DNA from 2 places in the Proteus sp. CA142267 genome. Region 1 is predicted to be linked to the other one. Evidence: predicted binding sites of a transcription regulator. Region 1 holds the regulator's gene; the other holds the start of a gene.

Region 1 (4,419 bases):
GTTCGGCTAAGAACGCCATTGGATTGCATTCATAGAGTAAACGTAATTTACCAGTAGGGTGGCTTGCAGTACTTGGATAAATATAAATCCCCCCCTTCAGTAAGTTGCGGTGAAAATCAGCAACTAAAGAACCAATATAACGTGTGGTATAAGGGCGATTTGTTGCTGCGTCTTGTTCTTGGCAATACTTAATGTATTTTTTTACGCCTAATGGGAATTTGATGTAGTTACCTTCATTGATTGAGTACATATTTCCTGTTGGCGGGAAATGTACGCTTTCATGAGATAAACAGAATACACCTAAAGATGGATCGTAAGTAAAGGCATGAACACCACAACCTGTTGTATAAACCAACATGGTTGATGAGCCATAAACGACATAGCCTGCAGCTACTTGACGATGACCTGGTTGTAAGAAGTCATCTAAAGTGACAGATTGACCAATTGGCGTAATACGGTGGTAAATAGAGAAAATTGTTCCGACGGAAACGTTTACATCAATATTCGACGAACCGTCTAAAGGATCCATTAGTACAACATACTTAGCATTTTCAGCGCGATCACCTTCAAAGATAACAATATCATCTTCTTCTTCTGATCCGATACCCGCAACTTCACCACGCGCTTTTAATGCAGCTTTTAGTTTCTCATTCGCGTAAAGATCCAGTTTCATCTGGGCTTCACCTTGAACATTAGAAACACCGTTAGTACCAAGAATATCGACTAACCCTGCTTTGTTAATATCACGGTGGATAATTTTAGCCCCAAGCTTAATTGCTGAAAGTAATGCAGTAAGTTCACCAGTTGCATGGGGAAAATCTTGTTGTTTCTCGACGATAAATTCGCCTAATGTTTTCATGACGCAGGTCCTGAATGTGAGTGGGTAAAGTAAAAAAGGAGGAAAAATCTCCTTGGTGGTGGCAAGTTTAGCCAAAGAATCGGATGATTCAAAGGTTAATCCGTTTCTTATCTGCTTTTTGATCGTTAGAATAGTGACCAACTTCATGCTATTGGACAGAAATTCATGCACATTCATATTCTTGGTATTTGTGGCACCTTTATGGGAAGTCTTGCCATTCTCGCTAGAGCAAAGGGACATAAAGTCACAGGCTCAGACGCTAATGTCTATCCACCCATGAGTACTTTATTAGAAAATCAGGGAATTGAACTGATTGAGGGATATGACCCAAAACAATTAGAACCTGCCCCTGACATGGTGATTATTGGTAATGCGATGACACGAGGAAATCCTTGTGTTGAAGCTGTACTTGAAAAAGGTTTGCCTTATACCTCAGGCCCTCAGTGGCTACATGATTATATTTTACCTGAACGTTGGGTGTTAGCTGTTGCAGGAACTCATGGTAAGACAACAACAGCGGGTATGCTGGCTTGGGTTTTAGAAGACTGTGGTTATAAACCGGGATTTTTAATCGGCGGTGTACCGGGTAATTTCCAAGTATCTGCACAGTTAGGCGAAAGCCCCTTCTTTGTGATTGAAGCAGATGAATATGACAGTGCTTTCTTTGATAAGCGCTCTAAATTTGTTCATTATTCTCCACGCACATTGATTTTAAATAATCTTGAATTTGATCACGCTGATATTTTTGATGATTTAGCGGCAATTCAAAAACAATTCCATCATTTAGTTCGTATCGTCCCAGGTACCGGAAAAATCATCATGCCTGATAACGATATGAATTTAAAACAGACCATTGGAATGGGATGTTGGAGTGAACAAGAATTCACTGGTGAAACTGGAGATTGGCAAGCTAAAAAACTCAGTAATGACAGTAGCCATTTTGAGGTGTTCCACAAAGGTGAGCGAGTCGGAGAGGTGTGTTGGGGACTTTCTGGTGAACACAACATGCAAAATGGCTTAATGGCGATTGTTGCAGCGCACCACGTTGGTGTTTTACCTGCGGATGCTTGTGAAGCATTAGATAAGTTTATTAATGCGCGTCGTCGCTTAGAGTTACGTGGTGAAGTTAATCAAGTCCGTGTTTATGATGACTTTGCTCATCATCCCACAGCGATTTTGGCAACGCTTGAAGCGTTACGCAGTAAAGTCGGTGGAACGGCTCGTATTATTGCAGTCCTAGAGCCTCGTTCAAATACCATGAAAATGGGGATTAGCAAGGATGATATCGCACCTGCATTAGGTCGCGCTGATGAAGTTTTTTTATTCCAGCCACCTAATATTCAATGGCTAGTAAGTGATATTGCAGAGCATTGTGTGCAACCGGCACGCTGGAGTACAGATCTGGATACATTAGTCGATATGATTGCGAAAGAAGCTCAAGCGGGCGATCATATTTTGATTATGAGCAATGGTGGTTTTGGGGGTATTCATGAGAAACTGCTCGCAAAATTAGCACAGCCTAAAGATTCTGATAGTCAGTATTAAAAATAAATAAGCCACTGAAATTCAGTGGCTTATTTTTTGAAGTTGCAGAAAGGCTAATTATAATTCTTGATCAAAAAGATTCAGAATAGCGTCTCGTAATTCTTCTGTAGAAAATCCTGGTGCTGGTGTTGAAAAAATAGTGTCATCACCCGCAATACTGCCAAGGATACCTTCTGCTTTGCCTAATGAGTCTAATAAACGTGCAATAAGTTGTGCCGCACCTGGACTCGTTCTTATCACCACAACAGAATGGTTATGATCGATATCGAGTACCAGATTTTTTAATGGGCTGCTTGCTGTTGGTACGCCAAGCTCAGTAGGAAGGCAATAGACCATTTCCATTTTGGCGTTACGGGTTCTTACTGCACCAAATTTTGTTAGCATACGAGAGATTTTGGACTGATTAATATTATCAAATCCAGCCTCTTGTAATGCAGTCACAATCTCGCCTTGTGAACTGAATTTTTCTTCTTTCAGCAGGGCTTTAAACGCTTTAACCAAGTCTTCTTGCTTAGAAGGAACGCGCATAGTTCACCTTTAGTGAGTTATCAATAACCTGTGTATTATGCAGAGAAGTGAATTTTTATGCAACATAAGACGAAGAAAGGCGAGTGATAGCCACCTCAAAATTGTAAAGTAGAATGTACTGCAAAAAAAATTTATTTACAGCGCGTGAATGTGATAATTTAAAGAAAGTAAAATATTTGTTAAATAAATGATAAGCTTAAATGATTATCACAAGGATGATGGTGTACTTAACACTTTGCTATATTTATTGAAATTATTTATCAAAAGGGTGTCCACTATCTCATTAACAGATAAGCAATTTGTTTAGAATAACCAAAGTATTATTTTTCACTGAAAATGCCTTATTATGCAATATTGCTGTTAAATAATTGTTTTTTTAAAGGTGAATTGCGTAATAGTGAGTATCTCGAAGGCGTTCCACTATCTCGTAAACTAAGGAGTATCAGAATGAAAGTAGCAGTTCTCGGTGCAGCAGGTGGTATTGGTCAGGCACTGGCACTTCTTCTTAAAAATCAGCTTCCAGCTGGTAGTGAACTCTCTTTATATGATATCGCTCCCGTCACACCGGGTGTCGCAGCTGACTTAAGCCATATCCCGACTCAAGTTATTGTAAAAGGTTTTGCGGGTGAAGATCCTTCTCCTGCGCTAAAAGGCGCTGATGTTGTTCTGATTTCTGCGGGCGTTGCTCGTAAACCAGGCATGGATCGTTCAGATCTTTTCAATGTTAACGCAGGTATCGTGCGTAATTTAATTGAAAAGGTTGCACAAAATTGCCCGAAAGCACTTATCGGTATCATTACTAACCCAGTGAATACAACCGTCGCTATCGCAGCAGAAGTGCTTAAGAAAGCAGGCGTTTACGATAAAAAACGTCTTTTCGGTATTACCACACTCGACATTATTCGCGCCAATACCTTTGTTGCAGAGCTAAAAGGTAAAGATCCACAAAAAACCAACGTTCCAGTGATTGGTGGACACTCTGGTGTGACTATTCTTCCTCTATTATCTCAAGTTGACGGCGTTTCATTTACTGATGACGAAGTTGCAGCACTGACTAAACGCATTCAAAACGCAGGTACTGAGGTTGTTGAAGCAAAAGCAGGTGGTGGATCAGCAACATTATCTATGGGCCAAGCTGCCGCTCGTTTTGGTCTTTCATTAATTCGCGCTCTAAATGGCGAGAAAAATGTTATTGAATGCACCTATACAGAAGGCGACGGAGAATATGCCCGTTTCTTTGCCCAACCTATTCTTTTAGGTAAAAACGGTGTAGAGGAATATTTATCTATTGGTAAATTAAGTGATTTTGAAAAGCAATCTCTTAATGGCATGTTAGATGTATTGAAAAAAGATATAATTCTTGGTGAAGAATTTATTAATAAATAAAGAAATACTTTTTTTGCTATAAAAATAATGCAAATTTAAATAAAAACCGCTGATACTATATCAGCGGTTTTTTTTATTAATTATAATATCTGTAATTATTA
Region 2 (4,419 bases), on a different contig from region 1:
AATAATGTCGTCAGTTTTTCAGCATGGCGCCAGCTTGCAATTTCAACAGGTCGTCCTAACGTTTTAGCTGCTTCCAATGCCGCATTTACTTTCACTATCATGCCGTCAGTGATAATGCCCTGATCGATTAACATCTGTGCTTTTTCAGCTGACATCTCAGCAATCTTCTGACCTTTACCATCTAAAATGCCACTGACATCAGAAAGCAGGACTAAATCAGCACCTAATGTTTCAGCAATAGCAGTTGCCGCTTGATCAGCATTCACATTCATCAGCTCACCTTTTTCAGTCATCCCGATAGAACTGATAATAGGTAGATAGCCAGCACCCAATAATAAATTGAGTAAATCAGGAGAGCCGGGAGTTGCATTTCCTACATGGCCTAACTCTTCATTGATTTGAGTGACTTTAGCTAATTGCCCATCACCCAAAGAAAGCCCCACACCATTAAGCCCAAACTTGGTTGCCCACGATAACAAAGTTTTATTGGCACTTCCGGCAAGCGCTCCTGTAATAATGTCTATCTGATCTGTCGGTGTGACACGAAGACCTTGCTTTTTCACCACAGGCAATTGCAATTTACCCATTAGTTCATCCACCAAACAGCCACCACCATGTACGATGACTAAAGGACGAGAATGTGTTGAGCGATATTGTTGTAATGCAGTGAAAAACCGCGTTAACGCTTCTTCATTATCAAGGAGTACGCCACCCAGTTTGATAATTAATGGTTCCATGAAACTTCCCTACTCATTATTTAAATAAGTGATTCGGTTTCAGCGAAACCAAACCGAATGTTCATACATTGCACTGCTTGTGCAGCAGCTCCTTTCAGCAAGTTATCTTCAACACCTACCACAATCAGATGTTCACCTTGCTGAGCAAATCCGATATCACAAAATGCGGTTCCTACAACGGCTTTTAATGCAGGCAATCCTTTTTCATAAACACGCACTAATGGTTTATCTTGATAAGCATCTTCAAAGACTTGTCTTACATCCTCTTGTGTCACTCCTGCTTTTAACTTACAGGTGATAGTGGCTAAGATCCCTCTCGCAAAATTGCCTAAATGGGGTGTAAAAATCACATCAATACCCAGATGTGTTGCAATTTCAGGTTGATGACGATGAGTAAACACGCCGTAAGGTTGCAAACTCACTTCACAAAAACTGCTGGTTAAGGAAGCTTTTCTACCTGCACCACTCACACCACTAGTCGCATTAATAACAGGCCACTGTGCTGCATCTAAAAGTCCCGCTTCCACTAAAGGTTTTAGTGACAGCTGAGAGACGGTTGGATAACAACCGGGCACAGCAATTAATTGCGCCTGACTAATAATGTCAGCATTCCATTCAGCTAATCCATAAACTGCCTGTGATAACCAATCAGTATTCTTATGCTCGAATCCATAGTATTGTTGATAAAAATGCTTGTTTTGTACTCGATAGGCGCCGGACAAATCAAATACCACACAGCCTAGCTCTAAAAAGACTGGGGCAATGTCATGGCTGACTTCATGAGCAGTTGCGAGAAAAACGATATCAATATTTTCAGCAGCTTTAGCGACATCAACCATCGGCTCAAGTGGCAGATCCACTAAACCACGATATTGTGGATGAAGTTCAGAAAAGCACTTTCCTGCATCTGCACTTTGAGCTGATACCATCAGTCTGCTCAAATTCACATGAGGATGCTGCTGAAGATAGGCGGCTAATTCAGCGCCAGTGTAACCACTTGCTCCTACAATCAGAGTATTTAACATGTCATTCTTACCTTGTACTATGAACACAAACCGATTAATGTATTTTTATTCAAAAAAAGTGCATGAATATTGATACTATTATGAAGAAAGGCTGTCAACAGTGAATATTAAATTACCTACATTTATTGAGATTTATCGTCAATTAATTGCAACACCCTCTATCAGTGCTACAGACGCTAAAAACGATCAAAGTAATGAAGCACTGATTAACTTGCTTGCTAATTGGTTGGAAACATTAGGTTTTTCAATTGAAATTCAACCTGTACCTGAAACACGAGGCAAATTTAACCTTCTTGCAACATTAGGAACCGGAAAAGGTGGATTATTGCTCTGTGGTCACACTGACACAGTACCGTTTGATGAAGGTCGTTGGACGCAAGATCCTTTTACACTGACAGAAAAAGAAAATAAGTTATATGGCTTAGGCACTGCTGATATGAAGGGCTTTTTTGCCTTTATTCTCGATGCATTGCGAGATATAGATACTAAGACGCTAACTCACCCTCTTTATATTCTCGCCACCGCTGATGAAGAAACCTCTATGGCAGGGGCACGTTATTTTGCTGCTAATACGGCAATCCGCCCTGATTTTGCCATTATTGGCGAACCCACATCACTAAAACCTATTCGTGCGCATAAAGGGCATTTATCAAATGCGATACGTATTACTGGGCAATCGGGACACTCTAGTGATCCAGAAAAAGGTGTAAATGCGATAGAGTTGATGCATGAATCTATTACTCACCTTAGTACACTGCGTGATACGTTAAAAACTCGCTATAACAACCCTGCATTTGTTATCCCTTATCCTACGATGAACTTTGGCTATATTAATGGCGGTGATGCAGCAAATAGAATTTGTGCTTGCTGTGAATTGCATATGGATATTCGCCCATTGCCGGGATTAACGCTGCAAGATTTGGATGATTTACTTCACGAAACATTAGCGCCAGTCAAAGCACGCTGGCCGGGGCGTTTAAGTGTTGAGGCGTTACACGATCCTATTCCGGGTTATGAGTGCCCAACCGATCACAAAATGGTCGCAGTGATCGAAAAACTATTAGGTGAGAAAGCGCAAACCGTGAATTACTGTACTGAAGCGCCGTTTATTCAAGATCTCTGCCCTACCTTAGTTTTAGGTCCAGGTTCTATTGAACAAGCACATCAACCTGATGAATTTATTGATATGGCATTTATTGAGCCAACGCGTGAATTAATGGGGCAATTAATTGAAAGTTTCTGTTTAACAGAGAAAGCGCAATAATGAAAAAACCCTATCAACTTATGTTGATAGGGTCTGGTTTATTTACGTATACTCTAAATAATTCGAGTTACCGATAGGCGATTAGCGTAACCAATTAGTCTTAGCAAGTTGAACAATTTCATCTCCTCGACCATTAATAATCGCTTTCATCATATACAGGCTAAAACCTTTTGCTTGTTCAAACTTCACTTCAGGAGGCATTGAAAGCTCTTGTTTTGCGGTGACTACATCGACAATCACAGGGCCATTATGTTCAAAGGCTTCTTGAAGTGCATGATCCAGATCTTCGCCTTTTTCTACTCGAATACCTTTAATACCAGACGCATTGGCAATAGCAGCAAAATCCGGGTTATGTAAATCTGTACCATCAGTTAAATAGCCACCGGCTTTCATCTCCATCGCGACAAAACCTAATACACTGTTATTAAAAATAATCACTTTAACAGGCAAATTCATTTGAGCTAATGAGATAAAATCCCCCATTAACATGGTAAATCCGCCATCACCACACATTGCTACAACTTGACGCTTTCTATCTAACGCTTGCACACCAATAGCTTGAGCCATCGCATTTGCCATAGAGCCATGATTAAACGATCCTAGTAAACGACGTTTTCCATTCATTCCAACATAACGAGCCGCCCACACTGTTGGCGTTCCGACATCACAGGTAAAAATGGCATCATCATTTGCTAGTTCACTTAATCGACGTGCCAAATATTGTGGGTGAATAAGTTCACGCTCACTGGGTTGTGCAAGTGCATCTAGATCTTGTCGTGCTTTGGCATAGTGTTTTAATGAAGCATCAAGGTGAGTGGTATCTGTTTTCTCTTTTAAACGAGGCTGTATCGCATTTAGTGTTGCTTTAATATCGCCAACCATCGCCATATCCACATGGCAATGTGAACCAAGACTGCTTGGATTAATATCAATTTGAATAATATTGGCTTTTGATGGATAAAATGCCCGATAAGGGAACTGCGTACCTAATAACACCAAAGTGTCGGCATTTTCCATCGCATGATAACCCGATGAAAAACCAATTAGCCCTGTCATTCCTACACTGTAGGGATTTTTCCATTCAATGTACTCTTTCCCCCGCAATGCGTGTACAACAGGGGCTTTTAAGGTTTGAGCCAACTTAATCACTTCATCACGAGCTTGAGCACACCCTGCACCGCACATTAAGGTGATGTTTTTTGCATTATTCAGTACATCGGATAGTTTTTCGATTTCGAAACGATTAGGCATGATGAGTGGAAATTGTAACGGATACCAATTTTCATGCGCATCTTCTGGGGCTGGTTTTAGTGCAACATCTCCCGGCAATACAACAACCGCAACCCCTTTTTTCAAAATAGCGGTTCGCATCGCAATGGCTAGCACTTGAGGG

Evidence for each region. Region 1 encodes ArgR, which controls arginine synthesis, uptake and breakdown. Its sites were predicted from a motif close to ANTGAATAAAAATACANT; they were not measured.
Region 2: argC (N-acetyl-gamma-glutamyl-phosphate reductase) is a predicted target of ArgR. The motif match lies at 1,799-1,816, and genes of this name have one in related genera.

The regions. Positions count from the first base shown of each region.
Region 1 covers NZ_QPMG01000006.1:124,680-129,098, reverse strand. Annotated here, with positions in the region: gene fbp (class 1 fructose-bisphosphatase) at 1-859, opposite strand, end outside; gene mpl (UDP-N-acetylmuramate:L-alanyl-gamma-D-glutamyl-meso-diaminopimelate ligase) at 1,025-2,404, shown strand; gene argR (transcriptional regulator ArgR) at 2,462-2,932, opposite strand; gene mdh (malate dehydrogenase) at 3,380-4,318, shown strand.
Region 2 covers NZ_QPMG01000007.1:190,160-194,578, reverse strand. Annotated here, with positions in the region: gene argB (acetylglutamate kinase) at 1-737, opposite strand, end outside; gene argC (N-acetyl-gamma-glutamyl-phosphate reductase) at 758-1,762, opposite strand; gene argE (acetylornithine deacetylase) at 1,863-3,026, shown strand; gene poxB (ubiquinone-dependent pyruvate dehydrogenase) at 3,108-4,419, opposite strand, start outside.